One region of the Mesorhizobium sp. M0898 genome, then DNA from elsewhere that is predicted to be linked to it. Evidence: predicted binding sites of a transcription regulator. Region 1 holds the regulator's gene; each other region holds the start of a gene.
What was found. Region 1 encodes PhoB, which activates phosphate uptake and scavenging genes when phosphate is short. Its sites were predicted from a motif close to TGTCATNNANCTGTCAT; they were not measured.
Positions count from the first base shown of each region.

Region 2: NKH90_RS19090 (esterase-like activity of phytase family protein) is a predicted target of PhoB. The motif match lies at 1,533-1,549, and genes of this name have one in related genera.
Region 3: NKH90_RS03975 (alkaline phosphatase D family protein) is a predicted target of PhoB. The motif match lies at 2,199-2,215, and genes of this name have one in related genera.

Region 1 is NZ_JAMYOE010000027.1:28,264-32,331, reverse strand. Features, by position in the region: gene NKH90_RS23710 (ROK family protein) at 85-1,329, shown strand; gene phoB (phosphate regulon transcriptional regulator PhoB) at 1,339-2,028, opposite strand; gene phoU (phosphate signaling complex protein PhoU) at 2,045-2,752, opposite strand; gene pstB (phosphate ABC transporter ATP-binding protein PstB) at 2,785-3,588, opposite strand; gene pstA (phosphate ABC transporter permease PstA) at 3,585-4,068, opposite strand, start outside.
Region 2 is NZ_JAMYOE010000018.1:18,236-22,303, forward strand. Features, by position in the region: gene NKH90_RS19090 (esterase-like activity of phytase family protein) at 1-1,431, opposite strand, end outside; gene NKH90_RS19095 (TIM barrel protein) at 1,680-2,669, shown strand; gene NKH90_RS19100 (sugar ABC transporter substrate-binding protein) at 2,711-3,769, shown strand; gene NKH90_RS19105 (sugar ABC transporter ATP-binding protein) at 3,826-4,068, shown strand, end outside.
Region 3 is NZ_JAMYOE010000002.1:190,292-194,359, reverse strand. Features, by position in the region: gene typA (translational GTPase TypA) at 1-24, opposite strand, end outside; gene NKH90_RS03980 (hypothetical protein) at 223-504, shown strand; gene NKH90_RS03975 (alkaline phosphatase D family protein) at 552-2,126, opposite strand; gene NKH90_RS03970 (MFS transporter) at 2,406-3,689, opposite strand; gene NKH90_RS03965 (TetR/AcrR family transcriptional regulator) at 3,772-4,068, shown strand, end outside.

The DNA of each region.
Region 1 (4,068 bases):
TGCCTCATCCGACACTATTTGTCGGACATTACCGACGGCTTCCGGTTCATGAGCGGCCGCGGCAACCGGGAGGAAAGCAAAACAATGTCGGTCGGAATCCGCCATGACGATTTGCGCCGGCGCAACCGGGCGATGGTGATCTCGGCGGTGCGCCGGGCCGGCCAGCCATCGCGTACTGAGATCGCAGCTACCACCGGCCTCAGTCATTCGACCATATCGGCGATTTCTTCCGACCTGATACGGGAAGGCATCCTCGCCGAGAGCAAGCCAAGTGAGCCCGTTTCGTTGAAACGCGGTCGTCCGCAAGTCGGCCTCGCCCTCAACCCGGAAGCGGCGGCGGTGCTGACTGTGGTGTTGTCGCTGAATTTCCTTTCGGCCGCCATTATCGACTACACGGGACAGGTGGTCGCCGAGGAACAGCGCCGGCTGGACACGCTGACTATGCCGCGCGACGAGCTGATCCGTGAATGCATGGCCATCGTCCGGCGCCGGCTGCAGGATCCAGATCTTGACGTCCGCAGTGTCGCCCGCATCGCCCTGGCGATTCAGGGCATTACCGACTCCCCTGCACGCGCCATGCTGTGGTCGCCGATCACGCCGCAGACCGACATCGCCTTTGCCGACATGCTGGAGGACGAATTCGGCATCCCGGCAACGGTGGAGAACGACTGCAACATGATGGCGGTGGCTTTGCGCTGGCGCAATCCGGATCGCTATCGCGATGACTTCATCGCCATCCTGCTTTCGCATGGCATCGGCATGGGGCTGGTGCTGAAGGGCGAACTGTTCACCGGGACGCATTCCTCGGGCGGCGAATTTGGCCACATGATCCATCGTCCGGGCGGCGCGCTCTGCCGTTGCGGGCGGCGCGGCTGCATCGAGGCGTATGCCGGCAACTACGCCATCTGGCGCAACGCCAGGCAGATGAGCGAAGACAGCGAACCGGTCGCCGACGTCAGCGACGCCGACATGCGCGCACTGGCGGCCCGGGCGCGCGAGAAAGATGGGCCGGAACGCGAGGCCTACCGCAAGGCCGGCGAAGCGCTGGGTTTCGGTCTCGGCTCGCTGTTCGCGCTGATCGATCCGGCACCGGTCGCGATGGTCGGCGCCAGTGCCGCCGCCTTCGATCTGATCGAGCCGGCCTTGCGGAAGGCAATCGCCCAGACCGCCGGCGGCCAGCATTCAGGCTCGATCTCCTTCGATACAGAGCCGAACGAATTGCCTCTGATCCGCGAAGGCTGCGCGATGCGGGCGTTAAGCTTCGTCGACCAGGAGATTTTCGCGCCGGGCGCGCAAATGAGGCCCAGCGTCAGAAAGAACGTAGCCTGACCAGGCGGGTCAATCTTCCCTGATCGCATAGCCGGCGCCGCGGATGGTGCGGATGACATCCGGCATCCGGCCGTTGTTGACGGCTTTGCGCAGCCGCCCGACATGCACGTCGACGGTGCGTTCGTCGATGTAGATTGTCTCCCCCCAGACATTATCGAGTAACTGGCTGCGCGAGAAGACACGGCCCGGATGCCGCATCATGAACTCGAGCAGCCGGAATTCGGTCGGTCCGAGCCTGATTTCGCTCTTCTTGCGATAGACCCTGTGCGATTCGCGATCGAGCACGATGTCGCCGACCTTCAGCACGCTGGACAGCACTTCCGGCTTGGCGCGCCGCAGCAGCGCCTTGACCCTGGCCATGAATTCCGGTGTCGAAAACGGCTTGACCAGATAGTCGTCGGCGCCGGTCGAAAGACCGCGCACCCGGTCGCTCTCCTCGCCGCGCGCGGTCAGCATGATGATCGGCAGCCGCTCGGTTTCGGGGCGCACCCGCAACCGACGACAGAGCTCGATGCCGGAAACCGCTGGTATCATCCAGTCGAGCACCAAAAGGTCGGGCACATTCTCCTGCAAACGGATCTCGGCTTCGTCGCCGCGTGTCACCACCTCGACCTGGTAGCCTTCGGATTCGAGATTGTAGCGGAGCAGCACACCCAACGGCTCCTCGTCCTCCACCACCATTATGCGTGGTGCGATCATCGGCTGGGCACCCCCATCATGTCACCGGTGCGGACATTGTCGTTTCGTCCTGCTTCGGACGATTGACCGGCAATTGCTCGCCGGTCAGCACATAATACGCATTTTCGGCGATGTTGGTGACATGGTCGCCGATCCGCTCCAGATTCTTGGCGCAGAACAGCAGGTGCGTGCAAGCGGTGATGTTGCGCGGATCTTCCATCATGTAGGTCAACAGCTCGCGGAACACGGACGTGTATTTAACGTCGATGCGCTCGTCGGCGGCACGAAGCTTGGCCAACGCGGCCGCATCGCCTGCAGCATATTCCTCGATGACACCCTGCACCTGGATGAGAACCAACTGCGCCATCGCGTCGATGGAATGCGACAGGTCCCGCGGCGTGGCGCTGAGGCCGACCGCACTCACGCGCTTGGCGATATTCTTGGCAAGGTCGCCGATGCGTTCGAGGTCGCCCGCCATGCGGATCGCTCCGACCACATGGCGAAGATCGTGGGCCATCGGCTGGCGTTTGGCGATCAGGGTGATGGCGCGGTCGTCCAGTTCGCGTTGACGCGCATCCATGATGGCGTCGTCGGAAACGACGCGTTGCGCCAGCACGTTGTCGGAATTCAACAGCGCCTTGGTCGCCCCGCCGACCATCGAACCGGCGAGGTCGGCCATGTTGCGGATCAGCTTGCTGATCTGCTCGAGATCCTCGTCGAAAGAAGCGACTGTGTGTTCGCCCATGGTCCTGTCCTCATATGCATGATCGGAACGGCTCAGCCGAAGCGGCCAGTGATGTAGTCCTGCGTGCGCTTCTCGCGGGGCGACGTGAAGATCTTCTCGGTCCGGTCGAACTCGACCAGTTCACCCAGATACATGAAGGCCGTCTGGCGCGACACGCGCGCCGCCTGCTGCATGTTGTGGGTGACGATGACGATCGTGTAGTCGGCTTGCAATTCGTCGATCAGTTCCTCGATCTTGGCAGTCGACAGCGGGTCGAGGGCCGAAGCCGGTTCGTCGAGCAGAATGACTTCCGGCTTCACGGCCACGGTGCGGGCGATACAGAGCCGCTGCTGCTGGCCGCCGGATAGGCTCAAGCCGCTGGCGTTGAGCTTGTCCTTGACCTCGCTCCACAGCGCGGCGCGCTTCAACGCCTGTTCGACGCGGCCGTCCATCTCGGACTTGCCGAGGTTCTCGTAGAGCCTGACGCCGAAGGCGATGTTCTCGTAGATCGACATCGGGAACGGCGTCGGCTTCTGGAACACCATGCCGATCTTGGTCCTGAGGAGGTTGAGATCCTGCGACCGGTCGAGAATGTTCTTGCCGTCGAGCAGCACCTGGCCCTCGGCCGTCTGTTTTGGGTAGAGCTCATAGATGCGGTTGAATACACGCAGCAGCGTCGATTTCCCGCAGCCCGAAGGGCCGATGAAGGCCGTGACACTGCGCTCAGGCAGCGACAGGCTGATGTCCTTCAGCGCCTTGCTCTGGCCGTAGTAGAAGTTGAGATTCTTGACCTCGATCTTCGTCTTCTCGGCGACCGTTTCGGCCATCGTCATGTCTGGGGACAACATCTGTGTCATCTGTCCTCTCTGCGTCCGGTAAGGCTGCGGGCGAGGATGCTCAAGCCCAGAACCGTCAGGGTGATTATGAGTGCGCCGGTCCACGCCAGTTGCTGCCATTCCTCGTAAGGGCTGAGAGCGAACTGGAAGATGGTCACCGGCAGGCTGGCCATCGGCGCGTTGATATTGCTGCTCCAGAACTGGTTATTGAGCGCGGTGAAGAGCAGCGGCGCCGTCTCGCCGGAAATGCGTGCTATCGCCAGCAATATGCCGGTGACGATGCCGGACAATGCGGCGCGGTAGGCGACGGAACGGATCACCACCCAGCGCGGCGCGCCGATCGCGGCACCGGCTTCACGCAACGCGTTCGGCACCAGGTTGAGCATGTCTTCAGTGGTGCGCACGACCACCGGAATGACCAGGATGGCAAGCGCAACGGCGCCGGCAATGGCCGAGAAATGTCCCATTGGCCGCACCATCAGCTCATAGACAAACAAGCCG
Region 2 (4,068 bases), on a different contig from region 1:
GGTGTCGACATCGGCGCCATCCTCGGCCTTGTAGGCCGCGCCTACCTGGAAGCCGTCCTGCGTGAGGAAGTCATTGTCATTGGCGACGAACAGGAAATAGTCGTCGGGCAGTGTCGGATCGAGGACGCTCACCACCGACATCGCCTCCCACTTCTCCGAAAGGTTGTTGCGGTCGTTGGGCGCGCCATTGTGCAGCCCGAAGCGGCCGAGCTCGGTCTTGTCGTTGATGTCGATGAGCGGCGTCAGCTTGGCCGGCGTCACCGATGGATCGAGCTCACCCTTGGGCGCCAGCGGCTTGTCCTTGTCGAATTCTGTGCCGGCGACATCGGTTGCCGCAGACACATCGACGACGCTGATCTCGCGGTGGAGCGAGGTGTCGCCCTTCAGCCCCTGGCCATTGCCGCTGTCGCGCGCCAGCATCAGGAAGGTCTTGTCCGACAGCGCCACGATTTCGCTCTGCGCGGCGATCTTGGTTTTGCCCTTGGCATCGGTGAACACCGGCAGCGGCACGACATATTCATGCGCGAGCTTGAGCTGGCCGGGATCCGAGGCATCGTAGACCAGCGCGCGCGTGTTCTGACGCGTCGAGGCGGAATCGCCGCCATCCTGCCTTGGGGCCGACTGCAGCACGGCAATCAGGAACTTCCCGTCCGGCGTCAGCGCCATGCCTTCGAGGCCCTGGTTGTTCTGACGGCCGGTTTCGGGATCCTTCGGATCTGGGTCTGCCGCACCAGGTCCCGGATTGTTGGAAGCAAAGTTTGGCGTCCCGCGACGCATCGGGACAAGCGCCGCCGGCGGCTGCGTTGCCGACATCAGACGCCCATCGGCGGAGAAGCGGTAGATGTTCGGACCGTATTCGTCCGAGATGAACATCGTGCCGTCGGGCAGCCGTGCGATCGCTTCGTCATCGAGCGCGAGCTTGCCGTTGGCTTCGGGCAGGATCGGCATGTCGTCGGTCGCGGCACGCACGCCGTTGAGCGGATCGAGGCCGGTTGCGTCGGCGCCCTTGTCGTCGGTCAAAAGCACGGTGTCGGCAAGCGTCGCCTTGAGGCCCGATTGTTCCTGGCCGGTGGCCGGTGCCGCACCCGGCGCGATCGGCGCGAACTCGAGGGCGATCGTGTTGAGGCGCGGACGGTAATCGGTGGTGCCGACGACATTGTAGCCGCGATCCGGCAGCAGCCACAGCGAGCCCTTGTAGCCATCGGCGCCACGCGTCCAGCCGGCAGCGTCGATCGACATACCCGAGCCCGAGCCAAACGTCTCGCCGAACTTGTCCTTCTGGCTGGCCGGGATGCGGCCGACACCGACCAGGCCCTTGTTGACGAAGCTGACGCCGCCGACGGTCGCGGCGTTTTCAGCCAAGGCCGGGGTCAAGGCGGTGAACATCGCCAGCGCGACGGCGAGGGACGCGGTTCGGTGCAGGTTTTTCATGGATATCCTCTTTTGAGACAAAGCTGCCGGGATCTGAAAAAGCGCCGCGTGGCATCGAGGATGCCGCGAAAGCCTTCGGAGAAGCGATCTAGGACGCGAACATGATACTTGCGTGACAGTGCCGCGCTTGCTTGTCCCCCATGGTCGCAACTGGCCTGGGTATGGCGAATTCGTCGTCGCCGAGCGAGCAATTAACGACTTTACAAATAATCGTTATAATGTAAAATTATGACAATGAAAGGTCCCCGATGACTGCCTATCGTTTCGCCACCCGCCTCAATTCCTTTGCCTCGCGGCCACAGTCCGAGTGGCCCGATCTTGTCGGCAAACCGTCCATGCTGCAAATGGCGGCACGTGCGGCGAAGGTTGCGGAGTTGACCGATCTCGACCTCAACTTCCCCGACCATGTCGATGAAAAGCCTGCGGAAATAGCGCGCAAACTCGGCGATATCGGGCTTTCCATCAATGGTTTCGCCATGCGCTACTATTCCAATCCGGCTTTCAAGCTCGGCGCCTTCACCAACCCGGATCCTGCCATTCGCCGCGAAGCCATCGACCTGACCAAGGCCGGCATCGACGCCACGCGCGAGGCGGGCGCCAGCCTGATGACCTTGTGGCTCGGGCAGGATGGCTTCGACTATGCCTTCCAGGTGGACTACGCAGCGCTCTGGCAACACGAAATCGATGGCATTCGTGAAGTTGCGGCGCATGATCCGGGCTGCCAAATCAGCCTTGAATACAAACCCAACGAGCCGCGCTCCTACAGCCTGATGCCAGATGCGGCGACTACATTGCTGGCGATCCGCGAGATCGGCCTGCCAAATCTCGGCGTGACGCTCGATTTCGCCCATGTGCTCTATGCCGACGAGCAGCCGGCCTTTGCCGCAGCACTCGTGGCGCGACACAGCAAGCTGCTCGGCGTGCATCTCAACGACGGCTACGCCAAGCGCGACGACGGCCTGATGGTCGGGGCCGTGCATACGCTGCAGACGATCGAGCTGCTCAGGCAGATCCGTCGAGACGGCTATGCCGGCGCCATCTACTTCGACACGTTCCCCGACATGACCGGGCTCGACCCGGTCCACGAATGCGAAGTCAACATCGCGACTGTCAAGCGCATGCTGCGCTTCGTCGATCGGCTGGAAAAGGACAATCGCCTGTCCACTGCCGTCGACCGTCAGGACGCGGTCGCCTCGCAGGCCATCATCCAGGAAGCCATGCTCGGGCCGGCCAGCTGAGGCCGGCGGCATAGACCGTTTTTCAACAAGGGAGGAAGATCATGAAATTTCTACTTGCCACCGCTGCCGCTGCCCTGATGGCGCTGTCCATCGGCTCGGCTTTTTCCGCGGACCTCGCGCCGCTCAATTCCGACACCGAGAAGGATCGCATCGACTGGTCGCAGCTCGAGGCCAGGTTCGGGGCGTTCCCCAAGTTGCCCGAGGGTACCAAGGCGGGTGCGGTCTCCAAGACGCTGACCAATGAATACTGGCGCTCGCTGGGGGAGGGCTACAAGTCGTTCGGCGACCGCACCGGCGTGCCCGTCGTCTACCAGGCAGCGCAGAGCGAGGGCGACCAGCTCGGTCAGCTCACCATCGCCGAAGGCCTGGTCACACAGGGCTACAACGTGCTGCTCGTCTCGCCGCAGACCGACTCCAACCTGCAGCCGATCATGGAACAGGCCAAGGCGGCCAACGTGCCGGTGGTCAACGTCAACGACGCGGTCATCCCGCAGGCCGAGCATTATGTCGGTAATGTCCAGCGCGACAACGGCGTGCGCGTCGCCAAATGGTTCATCAAGAACCGGCCGGACGGCGGCAAGGTCGCCATCGTCGAAGGCCAGGCCGGCGTCTACGCCGCCGTCCAGCGCACCGATGGTTTCAAGACAACGATCACCGAGGCCGGCAAGTTCGACGTCGTCGCCAGCGTCCCCGGTAACTGGGATCGCCAGACCTCCTACGACGCGGCCACCAACATCCTGCAACAGCACCCCGACCTGATCGGCTTCTATGCCAACAATGACGGCATGGCGCTGGGCATCGTCGAGGCGGTCAAGGCTGCCGGGCTGCAGGACAAGGTTGCGGTCTTCGGCACCGACGGCATCTCCGACGCCTATGCCTCGATCCGCGCCGGCGAGCTGACCGGCACCGTCGATTCATTCCCGGTGCTGACCGGCGAGGTGGCGCTGGAATCTGCGCTGCGGCTGGTGGCCGGGCAGAAGCTGCCGCGCGTCGTTGCCACGCCGCAGGCGCTGATCACCAAGGACAATGCCGACCGTTACTCCGGCGGCGGCGATGCCGTGCGCAAGGCGCTGCTCGAGGACGCGGCAGCGGGCCAGTAGAGCAGGGCCGGCAGGTGCCGGCCTTGGGTCGGCACCTTGCCTGGAGAACCGAAGCAATGTCAGCGCGGCTGCAATTCGAGGGCATTTCCAAAGAGTTTCCGGCTGTGCGGGCGCTGAGCGAAGTGTCGTTTTCGGTCGGCGCCGGCGAGATCCATGGCCTGCTCGGTGAAAACGGCGCCGGCAAATCGACGCTGCTGCGCATACTGTCAGGCGTCTACCGACCGACGGCGGGAAGCGTGCTGATCGACGGCAAGCCGGTGATGCTGAACAATCCGGTCGCCGCACGCGCAGCCGGCGTG
Region 3 (4,068 bases), on a different contig from region 1:
GATCGCGATATTGCGGATTTTCATGTTTTGGTCTCGGGAGCGTTGCAGGCAGCAGGCCAAAAGGCGCTGCCTCTTTCGGTTGGGCGGCTCATACAGGGTTTTTCGCAATTGCGAAAGAGGAGGCGAGCCACCAAATAAAGTCACCAAATCTTAAATGTCTTGGTGTGAAGTGGAATTATTAACCAAGGCGGAACCTTTCATGGTCCGGACAGTTCGAATTTCATGATCGAGATAGGCATCAAACTCCGGCCGATTTTGGCATGTACCGCGCTCGCCGTCCTCCTCGCGGCCGGCGCGGCGCAATCGGCGGCGTCGTTCAAGGAGACGCGGTCTGCTTTGCCGTCCGACAAGCCGTCGGCGGAGCAGCTTTTTGCCGATGCTCCCGATGGCGTCGATCCGGTGGTGACCGGGCCGGTCAGCGCCGCCTTCAAGCAGCGGCAGCAAAATGCCGGATGCGACAGCGCCGTCTGGCCCAACATTCCCGTCGTCTGCTATCCCGATTGATATACGTTCCTACCCTCGGGCTGGCCCGAGGGTAGTGGCGCCGTCGCTCACGCCGACCGCACCGGATCAAGCGTGACCTTGTAGAGTTCGCTGTCGTCGCGATCCATCAGCCGCACCGTCAACTGTTCGGTGGCGCCATCGATCTCGACGAGCCCGAAGAACTGCAGGCCGGCCGAAGGCGCCAGGTTTTGACCCTGTTCGGCAGTTGGTGCCTTTATGAACTTCAGCTCCGGGCCGAATGTCATATCGAAACCATTAGGCCCGAACGTCCCGGAATGGATCGGACCCGAAACGAATTCCCAAAACGGATCGAAGTCCTGGAACTGCGCCTTGTCCGGATTGTAGTAATGCGCGGCTGTGTAATGCACGTCTGCGGTGAGCCAGACAGTGTTGCTGATACCCGCATTCTTTATATAGCGAAGAAGGTCGGCAATTTCCAGCTCACGCCCTTTGGCCGGGCCATTGTCGCCATTGCTGACCGCCTCGGCCCCTACCTTCTTGGTGCCGTCGTTCCAGACGACGAGGCCGAGCGGCATGTCGGCGGCGATGATTTTCCAGGTTGCGTTGGAATTCGCCAGTTCACGCTTCAGCCACTTGATCTGCTGTTCACCGAGGATGCGCGATTGCGGCGTCATCGTCTCCTGCATATCCGGACCGTTGGGGCCGCGGTAGGAACGCATGTCGAGGAAGAACACGTCGAGCAGCGGACCATAGGCGATCTTGCGGTAGACGCGGCCGGGCTCCGACGGCTCGTAACGGATCGTCGTCATTTCGTGGAAGGCGCGCGCCGCACGTGCCGCCAGCACATGGATGGATTTTTCAGTGTAGCGATCGTCGGCGCTCAGGTCCTTCGAGTCCGACCAGTTGTTCAGCACCTCGTGGTCATCCCACTGATAGAAGGTCGGACAGATGGCGCTGAGCGCCAGCACATGCCTGTCCATCATGTTGTATTTCCACTGCGCCCGGTATTCGTCCAGCGTCTCGGCAACCTTGCGCTTCTCGTCGATCAGCACTTTGTTTTTCCACTTGCCGCCGTTGGGCAGGTCGACCTCGTCCTTCATCGCACCATCGGCATAGATCGTATCGCCCGAATGCAGGAAGAAGTCGGGCGTGTGCTTGGCAATGGTGGCGTAGGTCTTCATGCCGGTCTCGTCGATGCCCCAACCTTGGCCGGCGGTGTCGCCCGACCAGGCAAAGCGAATGTCGCGCTTCGAGGCAGGTGCCGTGCGGAAGCGGCCGACGACCGGCTCGGAAACGGCGTTGATGTCGGCAAGATCGGCCGCGACCATGCGGTAGAAGATGTCCTGGTCGGAGGCGAGATCGGTAAGCAGCCGCTTCACCGTATAATCGCTGGCCGGCGAGGTATCGAGCGGCGCGAGGCGGACGGCATTGGTGAAGCTTTCGGTCCGCGACACCTCGAACATGACGCGCGACGGCCGGTCGGTGCGTGTCCAGACCATGCCGCTGGTGGCGTCGACGTCGCCGGACTGGATGCCATGGGTGAAAGCCGGGCGCTGATTGGCGCGCGAGTAATAGGGGAGGGCGAGGCCCGAGGCGCCGACCAGGCCAACGGCGCTGGCCGACGTGACGAAAGCGCGCCGCGTCATCGAAATCTTGTTCATGGCTGTCTCCTGGATGGCGTTGAACGTAGCCGCCAAGCTCCAGCTTCAATGTTTCAGGCACATTTCGAAACGATGAAGGTTTGATAACAGTGAACAGGCTGGCGAATCTCCCCCCTCGAGGGGGAGATGTCGCCGAAGGCGACAGAGGGGGTCGTCTCGGATGGAGCACCGACCTCTTGCGCCTGCGATAAGGGGCCGAGCCCGGTTGGACCGACCCCCTCTGGCCGCTTCGCGGCCATCTCCCCCTCAAGGGGGGAGATTAGCACGGCCGATTGCGCCCTACGCCGCCTGCGGTTCCGGATCAAAGGCCGGGCGGGTGGTGTTGATCAGCAGCGAGATGCAGGCAGCGGCTATTGCCGTCATGCCGGCAATCAGAAAGGCAAGCTCGTAATTGCCTTGCAGCTCGCGCATGGTGCCGCCGAAAAAGGCCGCCGTTGCCGCACCCACCTGATGGCCGGCGACGATCCAGCCGAAGACGATCGGCCCGCTGCGGTCGCCGAACGCCTCGTTGGAAAGCCTGAGCGTCGGCGGCACGGTGGCGATCCAGTCCAGTCCGTAAAGCACCGCGAAGATGATCAGGCTGGTCGCCGAGAAGCCGGAATAGGGCAGATAGATCAGCGACAGGCCGCGAATGCCATAATAGACGCCGAGCAGCTTGCGCGGGTCGAAACGGTCGGTGAGCCAGCCCGACAGCGTCGTGCCGATAAGGTCGAAGATGCCCATCATCGAGAGCAGGCCTGCGGCCTGCACTTCGCCGATGCCCATATCGCCGCAAAAGGCGATCAGATGCGTGCCGACCAACCCGTTGGTGGTGAAGCCGCAAACGAAGAAGGTGGCGAACAGATACCAGAACACGCGCGTGCCGGCGGCGCGGCGCAGCGTGCTCAATGTATGCGAAAGGAAATTGCCTTGCGAGGCTGGCGGCACCGGCGGCACGTCGTCGGCATCGGCGCCATAGCGGACCATGCCGATCGACGCCGGGCGCTCCGGCACCAGCATATAGACCAGCGGCACCAGGCAGGCGGTGGCCACGGCAATGGCGATGGCGACCGGCTTCCAGCCGCCCGACTGGGCGAGCGAGGCGAGCAGCGGCAGGAAGACCAGCAGCCCGGTGGCACTGGACGCCGACATCAGTCCCATCACCAAGCCGCGATTGGTCTTGAACCAGCGGTTGACGATGGTCGCGCCGAGCACGGTGGCGACGGCGCCCGAGCTGACGCCGGAAAACACGCCCCAGGTGAGGAGCAGATGCCACGGTTTGGTCATCAACAGGCTGAGCGCGGTCGATCCCGACATCAACAGCAGCGCGGCAAGCAAGGTGCGGCGCAGCCCGATCCGCTCCATCAGCGCCGCGGCAAACGGCCCGGTCAGGCCATAGAGGAAGATGCCGGTGGCCGCCGCCAGCGACACCACGTCGCGCCGCCAGCCGAAACTGTTCTCCAGCGGCAGCATCATGACTGCCGGCGCCGAACGCAGGCCCGCTGCGATCAGCAGGCAAAGGAAGATGACGGCGACCACGACGAAAGCGTAGCGCTGGCCAAACGGGCGGGATTGAGCTATCATGTTACTGACCGGTACGTTGCAGGAGCGCGAAACATACGTACCGACCGGTAACATTGTCAACCAGCTAATCGGCAGACCAGGCATGAAAAGCATTGAACCAACGATCAAGGCGAATGACGCACCGCCGCCTCGCGCCGCCGAACGGATTCTCCAGGTGGCGCGCGATCTGTTCTACCGGCAAGGCATCAGGGCGATCGGCGTCGACGAGATCGTGCGGCGTGCCGGCGTCACCAAGCCCAGCCTCTACCGCAGCTTTCCGTCCAAGGACGAGCTGGCCGCATCCTACCTCCGGCACTATGACCTCGAATTCTGGGAGCGTTTCGACGAGGCGGTGGATGCCCATCCCGGCGATCCGCGCGCGCAGATCGTCGCCTTCCTG